Linked DNA regions of Roseateles amylovorans. The protein of the gene in region 1 interacts with the protein of each later gene in a pairwise test. Links are inferred from orthologs where the notes say so. Each region holds a gene or a part of one and is shown on either strand. Other genes may lie near its edges.

Region 1 (8,012 bases):
CGACATGACCGTGCTGGGGGCGGTGGCCGCCGAAGTGGTCGCACGGGCCGTGGTGGACGCGATCCGCAGCGCCACCGGTTTGCCGGACATTCCGGCGTGGCGCGAGACAATACGCGCATGACAGCCTCTGCTCCGCCCTCTTCGTCTGCTTCTTCGTCCACTTCCGCCGCCACCCATCCGGGCGATCCGTCAGGCTCGCCGGCCGCTGCGTCGAGCCCCGCCGCATCGGGCCCCGTGGCGCCGGGCACCGTGACGCCACCCCGCGCCGCCCGCCCGGCGCGCCCGGTGGCCATTGCGCAGATCCTCTTCACCCAGGGCTTCGGCACCCGTCGCACCTGCGCGGCGATGATCGCGCACGGCTGGGTGACCATCCAGGGCCGCGTGCTGGACGATCCGCATGAGACCTTCGACACCGCCGGGCTGGTGTTCGAAGTCCAAGGCAAGCCCTGGCCGTATCACGAGAAAGCGCTGATCCTGCTGCACAAGCCGGCCGGCTATGAATGCTCGCGCAAGCCCAAACACCATCCCAGCGTGCTCAGCCTGCTGCCGGAACCCCTGCGCGAGCGGGACGTGCAGCCCGTTGGACGCCTGGATGAGGACACCACCGGCCTGCTGCTGCTGACCGACGACGGCCCGCTGCAGCACAAGCTCACCAGCCCGAAGTACCACGTGCCCAAGCTCTATCAGGCCGTCTGCAAGGCCCCGGTGGATGACACGCAGATTCGCCGTCTGCTGGAAGGCGTGCTGCTGGAAGAGCGCATTCCGGCGCTGGCCGAAGAGCCGGTGCAGGCCGCGTCGGCCGAGGTGCTGCCGGATGGCCGCCTGCAGATGGCCTTGACCGAAGGCCGCTACCACCAGGCCAAGCGCATGGTGGCAGCGGTGGGCAACCGCGTGCTGACGCTGCATCGGCAGCGCATCGGCGCCCTGGAACTTCCCGCCGATCTGCCCGAGGGCGGATGGATCTGGCTGGGTGATGCCGAGCGCGATCTGGCGATGCGCGCCGATTGAGCGATGCCGCCGCCGCACCGTGCGGCGAGCCCGGCACAAAGGAGGAGAGGTCCTGGCCTGGCCACTCCACTCCACTCCGGTCCGGGCCGGGCCAATCGAGTCCAGTCCAGTCCAGTCGAGACGAGACGAGACGAATCCAGAAAGATCTGGACAGCGCCAGACAGGACAGCACCGGTGAAATCCAGACAAAAAAAAGACCGGCACAGGCCGGTCTTTTTTTGCAGTGGTGCGCCGAGCTGGCGTGCCGCGGGATGCGGCTCGCCGATGCCCGGCCGGATCAGCTGCCAATCACATGGTGGTTCAAGGTCACACCGAGCTGCTTGTAGGCCTTGAAGCGATTGCGCCCCGCGGCCACCTGCTCAGGATCCGTCGACACCAGTTCCAGCACCCGCTCGAAGCGTTCCAGCCCGGGCGGCGGCTCGGGTTCGAAGTTCAGCAGCGCCTGGCAGCCGACCAGGTCATCCAGTCGGTCCGACAGCAGCACCGGCGTGCGCTCGCGCAGCGGCGCGGGGCTGTCCGAACGGAGCAGCAGATGGGGGAGGAACTCACCCGGTTCGAAGGTCCAGAGCGCCTGGTCCAGACGTTCCAGCAAGCGCATCGGTCCCCAGACGCCGGTCTTCAGGCCGGCGGCCAGCGTCTTGCGCAGCAGCCGGCAGGCGTAGACCTGCCGGTCCGGCACGCCGGTGTAGAAGTTGACCTCCGTCACCCGGCGCCCTTTCTGCTTTTCCGATCGCGACTCAGCAACGCTGCGCCGATCAGCGAACCTGCGACAGCACGAAATGGGTCAGCAGACCCACTGGACGGCCGGTGCCGCCCTTGGCGCCGCCGCCCTTCCAGGCGGTGCCGGCGATGTCCAGGTGACCCCAGCGGTACTTGCTGGCGAAACGCTGCAGGAACTTGGCGGCGGTGATCGAACCGCCCTCGCGACCCGCGACGTTGGCCACATCGGCGAAGTTGGACTTCAGACCTTCGGCGTACTCGTCGTCCAGCGGCAGGCGCCAGCACGGGTCCAGCGCGGCTTCGCCCGCGGCGCTCAGCGATTCGGCCAGGGCGTCGTCGCTGGCATACATGCCGCTGCGCACACCGCCCAGGGCGATCACGCAGGCACCGGTCAGCGTGGCCACATCCACCACGACCGCAGGCTTGAAGCGCTCGGCATAGGTCAGCGCGTCACACAGGATCAGGCGACCTTCGGCATCGGTGTTCAGGATCTCGATGGTCTGGCCCGACATCGAGGTGACCACGTCGCCCGGCTTGACCGCGCGGCCGCTGGGCATGTTTTCGCAGGCCGCGATCAGCACCACCAGGTTGATCTTCGGCTTGAGTTCGGCCACGGCGCGCAGGGTGCCCAGCACGCTGGCCGCGCCACCCATGTCGAACTTCATCTCGTCCATGCCGGCACCCGGCTTCAGCGAGATGCCGCCCGAGTCGAAGGTGATGCCCTTGCCCACCAGCACCACCGGGGCCTGGGTCTTGGGCGCGCCTTCATAACGGGCCACGATGAACCGCGGCGGCTCGTCCGAGCCCTTGGCCACCGACAGGAAGGAGCCCATGCCCAGCTTCTCGATGCCCTTCTGATCCAGCACCTCGACCTTGATGCCATGGCTGCGCACCAGGGCCTTGGTCTGATCGGCCAGGAAGGTCGGCGTGGCCACATTCGGTGGGCGGTTGGCGCACTCGCGTGCCAGTTCGATGCCGGCGGCAATGGCTTGACCCCGGGTCAGGCCGGCCTTGACGGCCTTGGCATCGTCCTTGCCCACCAGCAGCGTCAGCTTGCTGAGCTTGGGCGCGGCCGGTGCGCTGGGCTTGGTGAAACGGTAGAGGTAGACAGCTTCATCGGCGGCGAGCACGGTCTGCTCGATCAGCGATTCGGTCAGTCCGTCGTCGAAGCCGGCGAAGGCGATCGAGGCGTTCACCACGCCGCGGCCCTTGACCTGACCCAGCGCGCTGGCCACGGCCGAGCGAGCGGCCTTCAGCGACTTGCCACTGGCGGCCACCACCAGGCGTGCGGCCTTCAGACCAGCCGGACGAACCAGCGTCAGGGCCTGACCGGCCTTCAGTTCGAAGTCACCCAGTTTGATCGCGTCCTTGATCAGGGCGGCGACGGTTTTGTCCAGACCGGCGGGCAAGGCATCCCCGCCGATCACCAGCAGCAGAGCGTCTGCACCGTGCGACGCCAGCGCGTCGATCGACGCCACCTGAGAACGGAAGTCCATAATGACGAGAAGTAGATAGAGTGCCCGGATGTTATTCGATTCAACCGTACGCAAAGAACTGGCCCGCAGTTTCGGACTGGCCTTCGTGGTCATCCTCACCATCGTGGTGACGATGCTGCTGGTGCGCTCACTGGGCATGGCCGCCAAGGGGTCGGTCGCCCCGCAGCATGTGCTGCTGTCGCTGGGCTATCTCACCCTGTCGCAGCTGCCGGTGATGCTCAGCCTGTCGCTGTTCGTCTCGGTGGTGATGTCGCTGGGCCGCATGTACAAGGAATCGGAAATGACCGTCTGGTTCTCCAGCGGTCTGGGGCTGTCGCGCTTCGTTCGGCCTGTGCTGACCATGGCCTCCCCGGTGATGCTGGTGGTGACCGTGCTGATGACGCTGGTCCTGCCCTGGAGCAACAGCAGCAGCGCCGCGCTGCGCGAACAGTTCGAGCAGCGCAGCGATCTTTCGCGGGTGGCACCGGGCCAGTTCCAGACCTCCAGCGACGGCAGCCGGGTGTTCTTCATCGAACGCGACCCGGCGGACGAGACCGCCGCCCGCAATGTGTTCATCATGAGCAACAGCCAGCATCTGGAGTCGGTCACCACCTCCGCCCGCGGCACGTTGGTCAACAAGGACAACCAGCGCCTGCTGGTGCTGGAGCACGGCCAGCGCAATGACGTCGACACCCGCAACGGCGACAAGGCCATCGCCCGCTTCGAGCGCTACACCGTCGTGGTGGACGACGAGGTGATGCGCTCACCCAATGCCCGCGCGCCCAAGACCCGCACCACCGCCGACCTGATGCTGGACCGCAGCAACATCGGCGACGGTGAACTCGCCTACCGCTTCGGCATGGTGCTGGGCTGCCTGAACCTGGTGCTGCTGGGGATCGGCATCTCCGCCACCAATCCCCGTCGCGCCAGCAACTGGAACCTGATGTTCGCGCTGCTTGCCTTCATCGTGTATTTCAACCTGATCAACCTCAGCCAGAGCTGGGTGACCAACGGCAAGATGAAGCTGGGCAGCGGCCTGCTGGCGCTGCATGGTGCGGCCTTCATCGTCACCGTGCTGCTGCTGATCTGGCGCGACATGGGCAACCGGCTGTCCCTGCGCCGCCCGAGCAAGAGCGCACCGCCCCCACCATCGACGCCCTCCGGTCCGTCAGGGCCGTCGGGTCCGGGCGAGCCTGACGATCCCTCCTCGCCGCCCTCCACCATCATCGCCCCCGCCTCCGGCATGGGCGGCCCGATGTCCATCCACCATCCCACTCCCGGAGTGCCCGCATGAAGACCGTGCGGCGGCTGCTGTACCGCGACATCCTCAGTTCCTTCGCCCTGGTCATGGCGGGCTTCCTGGGCCTGTTCTTCTTCGTCGACTTCATCGACGACCTGGACCGCTTCCAGCGCCTGGGCCTGGGCGTCGGCCTGGCGCTGTGGTCCTGCGCCCTCAAGCTGCCGGGACGCTTCTATGAGCTGATGCCGATCGCCGTGCTGATCGGCACCATCTTCAGCCTGGCCCGGCTGGCTCAGTCGAGCGAGTTCACCATCCTGCGTACCGGCGGTCTCGGACCGCAGCGCGCCCTGGGATTGCTGAGCACCCTGGCCCTGGGTTTCGCGGCGCTGGCCTTCGTGATGGGCGACTACGTCAATCCCTGGGCGGACCGTCAGGCCCAGTTGCTCAAGTCACGCGCCAGCGGCGGCGTGACCAACGCTGCCGGCGCCTGGATGAAGGACCGCGACGGCGACTACAGCTATGCGGTCCATGTGGGCCGGGCCAAGGCCAACGGCGTGATGGAAGAGGTGCTGATCCTGGAGTTCGATCCCAAAGGCGCCATGGCCACCCGCCTGACCGCCAAGGAGGCCACGGTGGACCCCGGCGGCCGCTGGCAGCTGCAGAATGTGCGGCTGATGCAGTGGTCGCGCGCGCCGACGCCGCTGGGCCGGCTGACGGGCCGCACCACCGACGCGCCCAATCCCGACTCGCCGCAGGACAAGCTGGCCGACAACCCCACCGTGCGTGAGCTGCTCCTGCCGCAATACAGCTGGCAGAGCCAGTTGCCGGCCGGTGTGGTGTCGGCTGCGGTTCAGCCGACCTGGAACATGTCGACGCTGGAGCTCTACCGCTACACCCGCCATCTGTCGTCGCAGGAACAGTCTTCGCAGCAGCCGGAGATCCAGTTCTGGCGCAAGGCGTTCTATCCGTTCGCCTGCATGGTGATGGTGGCATTGGCCCTGCCCTTTGCCTACCTGCATTTCCGCGCGGGCGGCATCAGCGTCAAGGTGTTCGGCGGCATCATGCTGGGCATCAGCTTCGTGGTGCTGAATGCGGTGGCCGGCCATCTGGGCATGCTGCGCGACTGGACCCCCTGGCTGGTGGCTTCGGTGCCCAGCCTGCTGTACCTGGGCATTTCCATGGCCGCCTTCTGGTGGCTGGTGCGTTTCCGATGACTGCCATGACCACTTCTCTACAAGACGGCCTGCTCCTGTTCGCCCACGGCGCGCGCGACCCGGCCTGGGCCCGCCCCTTCCAGTCGATCGCGGCGGAACTGCAGGCTCAGCGGCCCGACCTGCCGCTGGCGCTGGGCTACCTCGAGCTGATGGCCCCCGACATCGCCACCGCCGCCGGCGCTCTGATCGCACGCGGCTGCACCCGGATCCAGGTCGTGCCGATGTTCCTGGGCTCCAGCGGCCATGTGCGCCGCGATGTGCCGCCGCTGATCGAGGCGCTGGAGCGGGACCATCCCGCCGTGCGCTTCGTGCTGCATGACGCGATCGGTGAGCAGCCGTCGGTCATCCGTGCGATGTCGGCGGCGACGCTGGAGGTGATTTCCGGCGTGGACGATCGCCCCGCGACAGGTCCCGCCGCGCAGCAGCCGTGACGTCAGCAGTGTCGCGCTGAAGCCTGCCAAAGCTCGCCAAAGCCAGTCAAAGCCAGTCAAAGCCCTCTCCAGCCCAGCGAACGGTCCCCACCCACGGTCGCGCCAATGACGCTCCGGAAAGCACTCACGATCAAGCCATGAACCTGCACCAGTTCCGCTTCGTGCAAGAGGCCGCGCGCCGCAACCTCAACCTCACCGAGACGGCCAAGGCGCTCTACACCTCGCAGCCCGGGGTCTCCAAGGCCATTCTTGAGCTGGAGGAAGAGCTGGGCGTGGACATCTTCTCGCGCCACGGCAAGCGCTTGCGCAGCATCACCGAGCCGGGCCAGCAGGTGCTCAAGTCGGTCGAGATCATCATGCGGGAGGTCGGTAACCTCAAGCGCATCGGCGAGGAATACTCCAAGCAGGACGCCGGCACCCTGTCGATCGCCACCACCCACACCCAGGCCCGCTATGTGCTGCCCGGGCCGGTCACGCAGCTGCGCAAGCAGTTCCCGCAGGTCAACATCGGGCTGCACCAAGGCAGTCCGGACCAGGTCGCCCGCATGCTGATCGACGAGACCGCAGATGTGGGCCTGGCCACCGAATCGCTGTCGCAGTTCGACGAGCTGGTGACCCTGCCCGCCTACGAATGGCAGCACGTGCTGGTGATGCGGGCGGAGCATCCACTGGCGCAGGTCGAGCGGGTTCACCTGGAGCAGATCGCCGCCGAGCCGCTGGTCTCCTACCACCCGAGTTTCACCGGCCGCACCCGCATCGACCGCGCCTTCGCCCAACGGCAGTTGACGCCCAACGTGGTGCTGGAGGCGATCGACTCCGATGTCATCAAGACCTATGTCCGCCTGGGACTGGGCATCGGCATCGTCGCCGAGATGGCGGTGCGGGAAGACCCGCCCAACGGGGAACTGGTGTGGCGTCCGCTGGGCCATCTGCTGGGTCAGAACGTGGCGCGGATCGCCTTCAAGAAAGGCGCCTACCTGCGCAACTATGTCTACAGCTTCGCCGAGCTGCTGTCGGACCGGCTCAACCGCACGCTGCTGCAGCGCGCCATGAGCGGCGACGCCACTGATTACGGCCTGTGACGATGGCAGGCGCCCCCCGCCCGGGCCCACGACCGGTCATCACGGCGGTCCACACTGGCGGTGAACTCGGCTGATCACCACAGTCTGTCACCGGTCACCGGCCCGCCCTTCGAATCCAAGGACCTCTACGGACACCGAGCATGACGACGACCTCCTCGATCACTCCCCGCCCCCCCTACACGCCAGCGCCCGCCAGCCGCCTGCCGCAGCTCGGCACGACGGTGTTCAGCGTGATGTCGGCGCTCGCCCAGCAGCACCAGGCGGTCAACCTGGGTCAGGGCTTTCCGGACTTCGAGGGCGACCCCGCCTTGCTCGATGCGGTGAATGACGCCATGCGGGCCGGGCACAACCAGTACCCGCCGATGCCAGGTGTTCCCGCACTGCGCCAGGCCATCGCCGCCAAGGTCGAGGCGCTGTATGGCCATCGGTATGACCCGGACACCGAGATCACCGTCACCGCCGGCGCCACCCAGGCGATCCTCACCGCCCTGCTGTCCATCGTGCATCCCGGCGATGAGGTCATCGTGCTGGAGCCCGCCTATGACAGCTACGCCCCCAACATCGCCCTGGCCGGCGGCACCATGGTGCCGGTGCCGCTGGACCCGCAGACCTTCCGCCCGGACATCGATCGCCTCCGCGCCGCGATCACGCCACGCACCCGGGCGCTGATGATCAACAGCCCGCACAACCCCAGCGGCGCGGTCTGGACCGCCGATGAGCTGCAGCAGTTGGCCGCGCTGCTGGACGGCACCGAGGTGGTCGTCATCAGCGACGAGGTCTATGAGCACATGGTCTACGACGGCCAGCAGCACCAGAGCGTGGCCCGGCTGCCGTCGCTGGCG
Region 2 (7,912 bases), 2.3 Mb from region 1 along the record:
GTCCATTTGGATGGAGGCAGACGCCGATCCAGAACCTGCAGGAAGCACACGGTTCGCCAGCAGCGTCACGCCGTCTACAGGTGCGCTGGACAGGGTTTCCTGGTAACCGTCAGGGCCATGGAGGACAGCCACAGCGGGCTGGACGAATGCCAGCGTCCGACGCAAGACATCGCCGTCAAAGTATTCGGCCGCATACACCTGGGGCGCTTGTGTCCACTCCACATCCCAGCGTTCCCCTCCCGTGCCCGTTTGGGTCGAGATGGCACGGCCTTCATCGTCATAGGCGTAACGCCCGTAAACATTGCCCGCTTCGTCGATCAGAGAGGTGATCAACCAAGGCTTACCCTGTACCTCATAGCGGTATTGGCGGGAGGTCTGATCTGGATATTGAATCGACGCGAGCTGGCCCTTATCCCCATAGCTGAACCTGTAGAGGCCGCCGGCCGGATCCGTCATTGTGGTGATGCGCATGGCGGCAGCTGCCGTTGGATCGACCTCATACGCGAAACTCACCTGCCGTCCCGATTCGTCGGTGATGGTGCGCAACACGGAAGTCACTGCGCCATTGCCAAAGGTTTCGCCATCGATCAGGTAGGTCACTTTGCGACCATCAATATAAGCAGTGGACGTTGCGTAACGCCGCGGGTACACAAACGACGTAAAGGTTTCAACTGCTTCGGCGGACGTGTCGTAGAAGAAAATCCCAGAGGATCCCGAAAAAACAGGGGCAGGATCGACCTCCAACGGACTCGATGGGGTCGTAGCGCCGGACTTGAACGTCCTCCATGTTCCGTCGCCACGCTGAAACTGCTGAGAATCCCAGGAACTGAAACTCGCGCGATGGTGGTTGGTAAACCAAACAGATCCAAGAGCGGAAAACCCCATCTCGTGGACTCGTTGGCCCACAGTTTGGCGCAAATAGTTATAGGTCGCCCTCACCGAATGACCACGCCCCCAACGCAATAAGGTTTCTTGCTGGTGCTTGGTGCCATCCAGGGCCGTGATGGGATTCCCATGGGAAGGATTGTCCGCCGCACAGGCACATGGAGGCTTTTGCTCTTCCACGATGTAAACACAGCGATCTGCTGGGGGATAGTACGAGGTGCCCATCGCACCGCCGCACATCATCGTTAGAAAGAACCACCCCTCGACTGGATCATATTCTCGCAACAACTCGCCTTCGGTGGTATATGCCGTGAATTTTTGCCATGTTTGACAACGAATTATTGGAGGTGAGGTACCAACGGCATTGCAACCATCAAGCTCTATCCATGATTTCGTATAAGTTCCCTCCGCACCTGGATCAGAAGTTTTACGGTAGGTGGGCTCCAGATACGACCAAAACTCTTGAATTAACTTTCCAGAAGTTTCATAACAATTATTAAAATTATGATAGTAAAGACTGTTGGTAATACACCAGCGGTCAATTTGCGTTGTGGCAAAAGCTCCTCCACTTAACCCAAACGCCAAGGCGAGGAAGACCATCGCGCGGCGGAAAAATCGCAAATTCAAGGTCATGAGCGAACGTCCGGTTTCGTTATTGGGGTGCATTGCCATCAACGGCTTCCCGTCAGGTTCTGTACCCGACCCAGGGCGTCATACGCTCGCGACAAGGTCCTCCTGAGCGCCCCACTCGGATCCTTCACCGCCTCCCGGGTCCGATTGCCGCTGCTGTCCAGCGTGTAATCAATCCGATTGCCGAGTTGGTCTGAGATACCCACCAGCCGATGGGCGTCGTCGTACTCGTAGGACACCGAACTGCCGTCGGCCTGCGTGGTCTGCTTGAGCAGCCCGGTGGGCCAATAGGCGTAGCTGGTGGTGATCTCGCCAAGCATCACTGAGCTGACGCGCTGGCGAGCGTCGTAGGCGTAGGTGCTGCTGATGCCGTTCGGGTCGACGACCTCCAACGGCTGTCCGTAGGCGTTGTAGCGAGGAAAGCTCGTCACGTGCCCCACCGCGTTGCTGGTGCTCTTCAGATCCCCCAGCGTGTGGTCTGCTGTGGTGTCGGCGTAGTACTCGTTGGTCACCGTGGTCTTTCCTCGCGGATCGACTTCCGTGAGCACTTGGCCGAACTCGTTGTAAGTCCAGCGCCAGCTGCGTGCGGCGACGCCGCTTTGAGGCCTCGCGGCAAAACCCAGGGAGCCGTTGGCATCGGTGGTCGCCTGCTCCACGCGTTTGCACAGCACGGCCACCGGGCTGCCATCGGGCAGCGGCGTCGCACCCGTCATGCAGTTCAACACGGCGTTGTTTTGTGTCGGGTCCGGCTGCCCGTTGTAGATCAGCGTCGTGATGAGACCCGGCTCTGCCGTGTTGACCGCCAAGTTCCAATCAGGATGCCATTGCCGGCTGGTCTTGCGCGCGCCGGCAGGCAGCGACGCCCAAGCCGTTGCGCATTCGGTCGCTGTGGTCAGACCGTCAATCCGCGCTGTCTCCGTGTTGCGGCTGCTGTCGTAACTCATGCAGCTGCGGTTGCCGTTGACGTCGTCCGACTGGGTCACGTTCTGATTGGCATCCAGCGTTCGACGCGCGGTGGCCGCCGCGCTCCCCGCGCCTGCGGCTTGCGTCTTGGTGGTCCACTTCACCGATCCGAACAGCGGGGATGCCGACACCTGTTCCACCTCTCCGTTGGGCAGTTGCACGCGCGCGTCTTGCGCCGGCATGAGGGTGTGGTCCAGCCACAGGACGTTGGCCTGCGGGTCGTACCGCTCCTGAATCGACCAGCGACTCGGGGCCGACCATGTCACCGAATAGGCGTCAAGGCCACCGGCGCGCGCTGTGCCGATGGCACGACCTTCTGCGTCATAGGTGTACGTGCCGCCGCGAACCCCGTTCTCATCCAGATAGCCGGTCAACGGCCAGAACAGGGGATGCTCATAAAGGAACTGACGGGAATGGCCGTCATTCCATACCAGTGTGCTGACCTGGTCCTTGTCATATTCGATCGCGGTGCGGCCATTGGCCGGATCCACGATGGCGGTGACCCGTGTCGCACCTTCTGCACCGCCGTATTCCATCCGCCACACCCGGCCGAAGTGGTCGGTCAAGGATTTGGGCACGCCTTCATCCAAGTATGTGGGGTAATCCGCGGCGGTGGCTCGGTCAATGGTCAGGGTTGCTCCGTCGGCGCGCCAAACCTTCATCAACTGGCCGCGCGTGTTGTACTGCTCGATGAATCTTGCTTGGTTATCCTTGTAGAGATAGCCGTCCGCGCTGGCCTGCAAACGATCAGTGACCAAGCCGTTCGCCGGAACAAAACCGTTTGGCGCGCTGGTGAATGTGGTCCACAGACCATCGCCACGCGCGGCATTGATGAGCGATGCGCCATTCGGTTGAGGCGCAATGAACAGCGCGCGATCGAAACTGGCTGTCCAACCGCCAAACGTCTGAGGGTCGCTTTGCAGAAAGGGATCGACGTCTTGTTCATACGGCACGCGCCGGATGGAATTGAACGTCAATCGGATGGGAAGCCATGGCTGCCAGCCAACGTCCACGGACTGGGTCTTTGCGCCGATAGGCGCCATGATCGGGTTGCCATGGCAGTTGTCGCAAGGCTTCAGAATAAAGCGGTCTCGGATCGGCGCACAAATCTTTCGTTCAGCGATGTAGACCTGGCCAGGGCGGCAAACGCATTGACGTGAAACGGGGTCAAAAAACGTGTCGAGCGCTCCAGGCATATTGCAGCGCTTTTGAATCAACAACGTTGAGTTAACAACAATCTCAGACCGCGTTCCCGTGGCGTCTCCTTCGCAATCCTCGGTACCAATCCACCCGGACCCCAACCACCACCCTCGATACCATGCACTTCCGCGAATCTTGCAACGGAACTCCCCATTTCTTCCATCGATACTGACAGTCAAGGAACAAGGCTCGCCGAAAGAGAACGTGTATTTGGAAGTACACAGGCCTTGAGCCGAAACATGCGAATTCAGAAATGCCAGCCCACGCCGTGCGGCATCCTCGGGAATGCCATAGGCGCTTCCGGAAAGATCAATGCCGAAGTAGTAGCCTGTACCGAGATAGGGAAAACCGGGCACCTGCGGCGGACCGCTTCCAGCCCAGGTTCCTCCTGCCAATGTGATTGCAGGAGTGTCCCAGTCCTTCGAGAAGCCGCGGTTGTATGCAGAGGCGCTTCCCACCATGAAAAGAATCGACACAGCCGCGAGCAGTCGAGGGAATGCCCTCAACCAAAAATCGAGGTCTACGCGCCCGGCGCTCCAACAGACCCTGCAGCCAAGGAAACGCATACCTTCTCCCAGCAGTTTCGGAGCCAATACATGAGCGGCGCCGTGTGAATAGGGAAGAAGGATTTAGCAGCGATCCTAGCGCTGCCGCATTCCGGCATCGCTGGATTCGCCTTGCGAATGCGCGCAGCCACGCCGCGCGCTTCACTCCCGCCGGTGCACGTCTCCGCGCGCCACTCGGCTTCTCCTCCCTTTGATCGCGGCGATTCTTGCAAACGCGTAGGCGAATGACGATGGCAAAGCCACAACACATTCCGCCTGGTCCTCACCAAACCCCATCAAACGGGGCTAACTCCGTTCCATTCGGTGCGACAAACGCCCAGCCGAAGGGTGGAGTCAAAATCCGGCGACGGGCGCACGCGGCCAATCTGCCGCTCCATTCTTCATCCCCGAGAAGGCCGATACGCGGCGTACCGCCGTCACCCAACGGAGGTGGTGAGAATGGAACCGCAGAAGTGCCCGGCAGAGGACGTCAAGCTGGCGTTCCCACCGCCACGCCCGGCGTCAACAGCCGATCCAGCAGCTGCCGCACGCTGGCGATCTGACTGCCGAAAGGCAGCGCCCCACGGCCACGGAAGAACAGGCCCTTGCTCATGTCGCCACGCAGCGCAGCGGCAAGCCGTTGGTCAATGCAGAACTGACCCCAGCCTTTCAGCCCATCGCGCAGGCCGCACTGGCTCAGGCAATCGAACGCCATGGTGCAGCGTTGCTTGAGCTGAACCACCGCCTGGAGCCGCTCTTCCGCGTTGAAGTACTTCTTCAGCCAGGGCGTCATCACGGCGCGTGCCGGCAGGCCGGCCACGCTGGTGAACTCCGACAGGTCTTCATCACGCGCCTCGGCCAGCACCTGCTTGAAGTTCGGATGAGCATCGCATTCCTCGGTCACGGCAAACGCGGTCCCGAGCTGCACTGCATCGGCGCCCAGGGCCTGCAGGCGCTGGATGTCCTCGCAACTGCGCACGCCGCCGGCCGCAATCAGCGGCACACGCCCCTCCACACCCGCCTCGCGCAGGTGCTGGCGGACAGCGGGCAGCACCGTGTCGAAGGAGAAGCGCGCATCGCCCAGGTCGGCCACCTTGGCCGCGCCCAGATGGCCCCCAGCATGCCCGGGGTGTTCGATGACGATGGCGCTGGGCAGACGCTGGCGACGCTCCCACTTCTTCCAGAGCAGGGCCACGCCGCGGGCGTCGCTCAGGATGGGCACCAGCGCCGTGTCCGGATGGTCCTGCGCCAGCTCGGGCAGATCCAGCGGCAGGCCGGCGCCCACGACCAGCGCGTCGATGCCTTCCTGCAGCGCCGTGCGCACGCTGGCCGCGTAATCGCTGACTGCGCGCATGACGTTGACTGCCAACAGCCCTTGGCCACCCGCCAGCGCACGCGCTTGGCGGATCTCGCGCACCAGCGCCTCCTGGTTGGCTTGCTGGATGATGTCCTTCTTGCGCGCGTCACCGTCGCTGAGGCCCTCGCTGCGGGCCATCAGGTCCGGATGGTGGCGACGCAGGTCCACCGACGCGATGGTGCCCCAGGCCCCCTGCGCCGCCACGCTGCCGGCCAGACGGTGGGCCGAGACGCCCACGCCCATGCCACCCTGCACGATGGGCAGGAGTTGCCTGCCCCCCATCCGGAGCGGTTGAAGGCCGGCTGAAGCCAGGCGGTCGAGGAGGGAAGGCGTGGTCATGGCATTGGGCGTGGTTGTCGCAACGCGCAATGCTGAGCCGGGCTGGCGGGTGTCATCTTGATCTGGCGCAAGCTCAGGCGTGTTCTCGCCGAACCAGACGCACACACGCGTCCGAGGTCGACGCAACGAGAGGCAACGGCAGGCAGTCCCGCCAGCAAGCGGGCGCCTTCAACACACCATCGATGAACCTCGTCCTCGACGGAATGGGTGGGGCTGGGGGTGTCGATGCAGGCCTTCTCGATGGGTCACCGCCGTCGACAACAAAAAGGGAGGCAACCCTTGCGGATTGCCTCCCCAGTCTTCAGCGAATGGATCCCGGCTACAGGCCCCGGCGCCATTCATCGGAATCGTCACCGATCCCTCTGACCGTTGCTTAGAACGGGATGTCGTCATCCATGTCGTCGAAACCGGTTGCCGGCTTCGGTGCGGGCGCCTGGCGCGGAGCCGGTGCAGCCCGAGGGGCGGGTGCGCGCGGCGCGTCGAAATCACCGCTGTCACGGCCGCTACCGCCACCGCCGCCGCCACTGCGTTCGGCGCTGCGCTCTCGGCTGTAACCGCCGCCACCACCGCCACCGCCCATCTCATCACCACCGTCACGGCCGCCCAGCAGTTGCATCTGCTCCGCGATGATTTCAGTGGTGTAGTTGTCCTTGCCTTCCTTGTCCTGCCACTTGCGGGTCTTCAGGCGGCCTTCCACATACACCGGACGGCCCTTCTTCAGGTACTCGCCGGCGATCTCGGCCAGGCGGTCGTAGAACACCACGCGATGCCATTCGGTTTCTTCCTGGCGCTCACCACCTTCGCGGCTTTTCCAGTTGCGGGTCGTGGCAATGCTGACGTTGCACACCGCGCTGCCGCTTGGGGTGTAGCGCAGTTCGGGATCACGACCCAGGTTGCCGAGAATGATGACTTTGTTGACCGAGGCCATGGTTGCTTGCCGTCCGCTTGCGTGTAGGTGGATGTGAATCTGGGGCCGCCGCCAGACCCCGGGGAGCCAGCGGCGCAAGGCCAGGATTATGCCGCCAGCCGTCCCATCCGGTGCCTGGGGTCCCCCATCGTTCGCCCAAAACGGGGAGGACGGGCCGGTCGCCCCCTCACGCGGCCTGCCGACGCGCCTGCTTGTTCAAGTACATCGCCGCATCCGCCAGGGCCATCAGTTCCGCCAGCGTCAAAACCTGCCCCGTCGCCATCGACGCGCTGCCGACGCTGAAATCCAGCGCATAGCCCCGCTGCGCACGCTGGTTCTGCGCCTGGAGCTGTTGCCGCAGTCGCGCCAGCGCATGATCCAGACGCTCCACGGCGGTGCCGCTGAGCAGCACCGCGAACTCGTCGCCGCCCAGCCGCGCCACCACATCCGACGCACGCAGGCAGACCCGCAGCAAATCCGCGAACGCCTTCAACGCCCAATCCCCCTCCGCATGGCCGAAGCGGTCGTTGATCTGCTTGAACCGGTCCAGATCGAAGTAGAGCAAGGTCGCCGGCCATTGCTGGCGTTGGCACAGCGCCAGCACCTGACCACCCTGCGATTCAAATCCGCGCCGGTTGGCCAGACGGGTCAACTCGTCCACCAACGCCAAGTGCAGCGCCGCGAACTGCTGCTCCACCAGGGAGGCCAGGTCGCGCAACGTGGCCTGGTCGTCCACATCAAAGCCACGCGCGACATGGTCGATCAGGCACAGGGTGCCCAACCGGTGGCCACTGGGGGCGCGCACCGGACAACCCGCGTAGAAGCGAATGTGGGGCGGACCGGTCACCAGCGGGTTGTCGGCAAACCGCGGATCCAGGTGGGCGTCCGGCACCAGCAGCAGGTGATCGGACAAGATGGCATGGCCGCAAAACGACAGGTCGCGCGGCGTCTCGGTGGCATCCAGGCCCTGCGCGGACTTGAACCACAGACGTTCGTCATCCACCAGGCTGATCAGGGCGATCGGGACCTGGAACAGCCGCCTGGCCATGCGGGTGATGCGATCGAAGCGTTCATCCGGATCGGTGT

The links.
Region 2: the proteins of N4261_RS15200 (region 1) and ssb interact in binary tests that used the Escherichia coli proteins (3 or more experiments, as listed by UniProt). The link is inferred for Roseateles amylovorans from one-to-one orthologs.

The regions. Positions count from the first base shown.
Region 1 is NZ_CP104562.2:3,680,853-3,688,864, forward strand. The notes cover bases 1-2,797. They hold N4261_RS15200 (DNA polymerase III subunit chi), read right to left. Parts: upstream 1,715-2,797; coding sequence 1,286-1,714; downstream 1-1,285. Other genes in these bases: N4261_RS15190 (P1 family peptidase), read left to right, coding at 1-121; N4261_RS15195 (pseudouridine synthase), read left to right, coding at 286-1,008; N4261_RS15205 (leucyl aminopeptidase), read right to left, coding at 1,764-2,797. In the rest of the region: more of N4261_RS15205, read right to left, coding at 2,798-3,224; LPS export ABC transporter permease LptF, read left to right, coding at 3,253-4,497; LPS export ABC transporter permease LptG, read left to right, coding at 4,494-5,657; N4261_RS15220 (sirohydrochlorin chelatase), read left to right, coding at 5,663-6,088; N4261_RS15225 (CysB family HTH-type transcriptional regulator), read left to right, coding at 6,226-7,170; N4261_RS15230 (pyridoxal phosphate-dependent aminotransferase), read left to right, coding at 7,311-8,012. UniProt on the Escherichia coli protein: Part of the beta sliding clamp loading complex, which hydrolyzes ATP to load the beta clamp onto primed DNA to form the DNA replication pre-initiation complex.
Region 2 is NZ_CP104562.2:6,022,067-6,029,978, forward strand. What follows is about bases 5,071-7,767. They hold ssb (single-stranded DNA-binding protein), read right to left. Parts: upstream 6,848-7,767; coding sequence 6,293-6,847; downstream 5,071-6,292. Other genes in these bases: N4261_RS24925 (NAD(P)H-dependent flavin oxidoreductase), read right to left, coding at 5,071-5,862; N4261_RS24935 (GGDEF domain-containing protein), read right to left, coding at 7,014-7,767. In the rest of the region: N4261_RS24915 (RHS repeat domain-containing protein), read right to left, coding at 1-1,557; N4261_RS24920 (RHS repeat domain-containing protein), read right to left, coding at 1,557-4,139; more of N4261_RS24925, read right to left, coding at 4,714-5,070; more of N4261_RS24935, read right to left, coding at 7,768-7,912. UniProt on the Escherichia coli protein: Plays an important role in DNA replication, recombination and repair. Binds to ssDNA and to an array of partner proteins to recruit them to their sites of action during DNA metabolism. Acts as a sliding platform that migrates on DNA via reptation.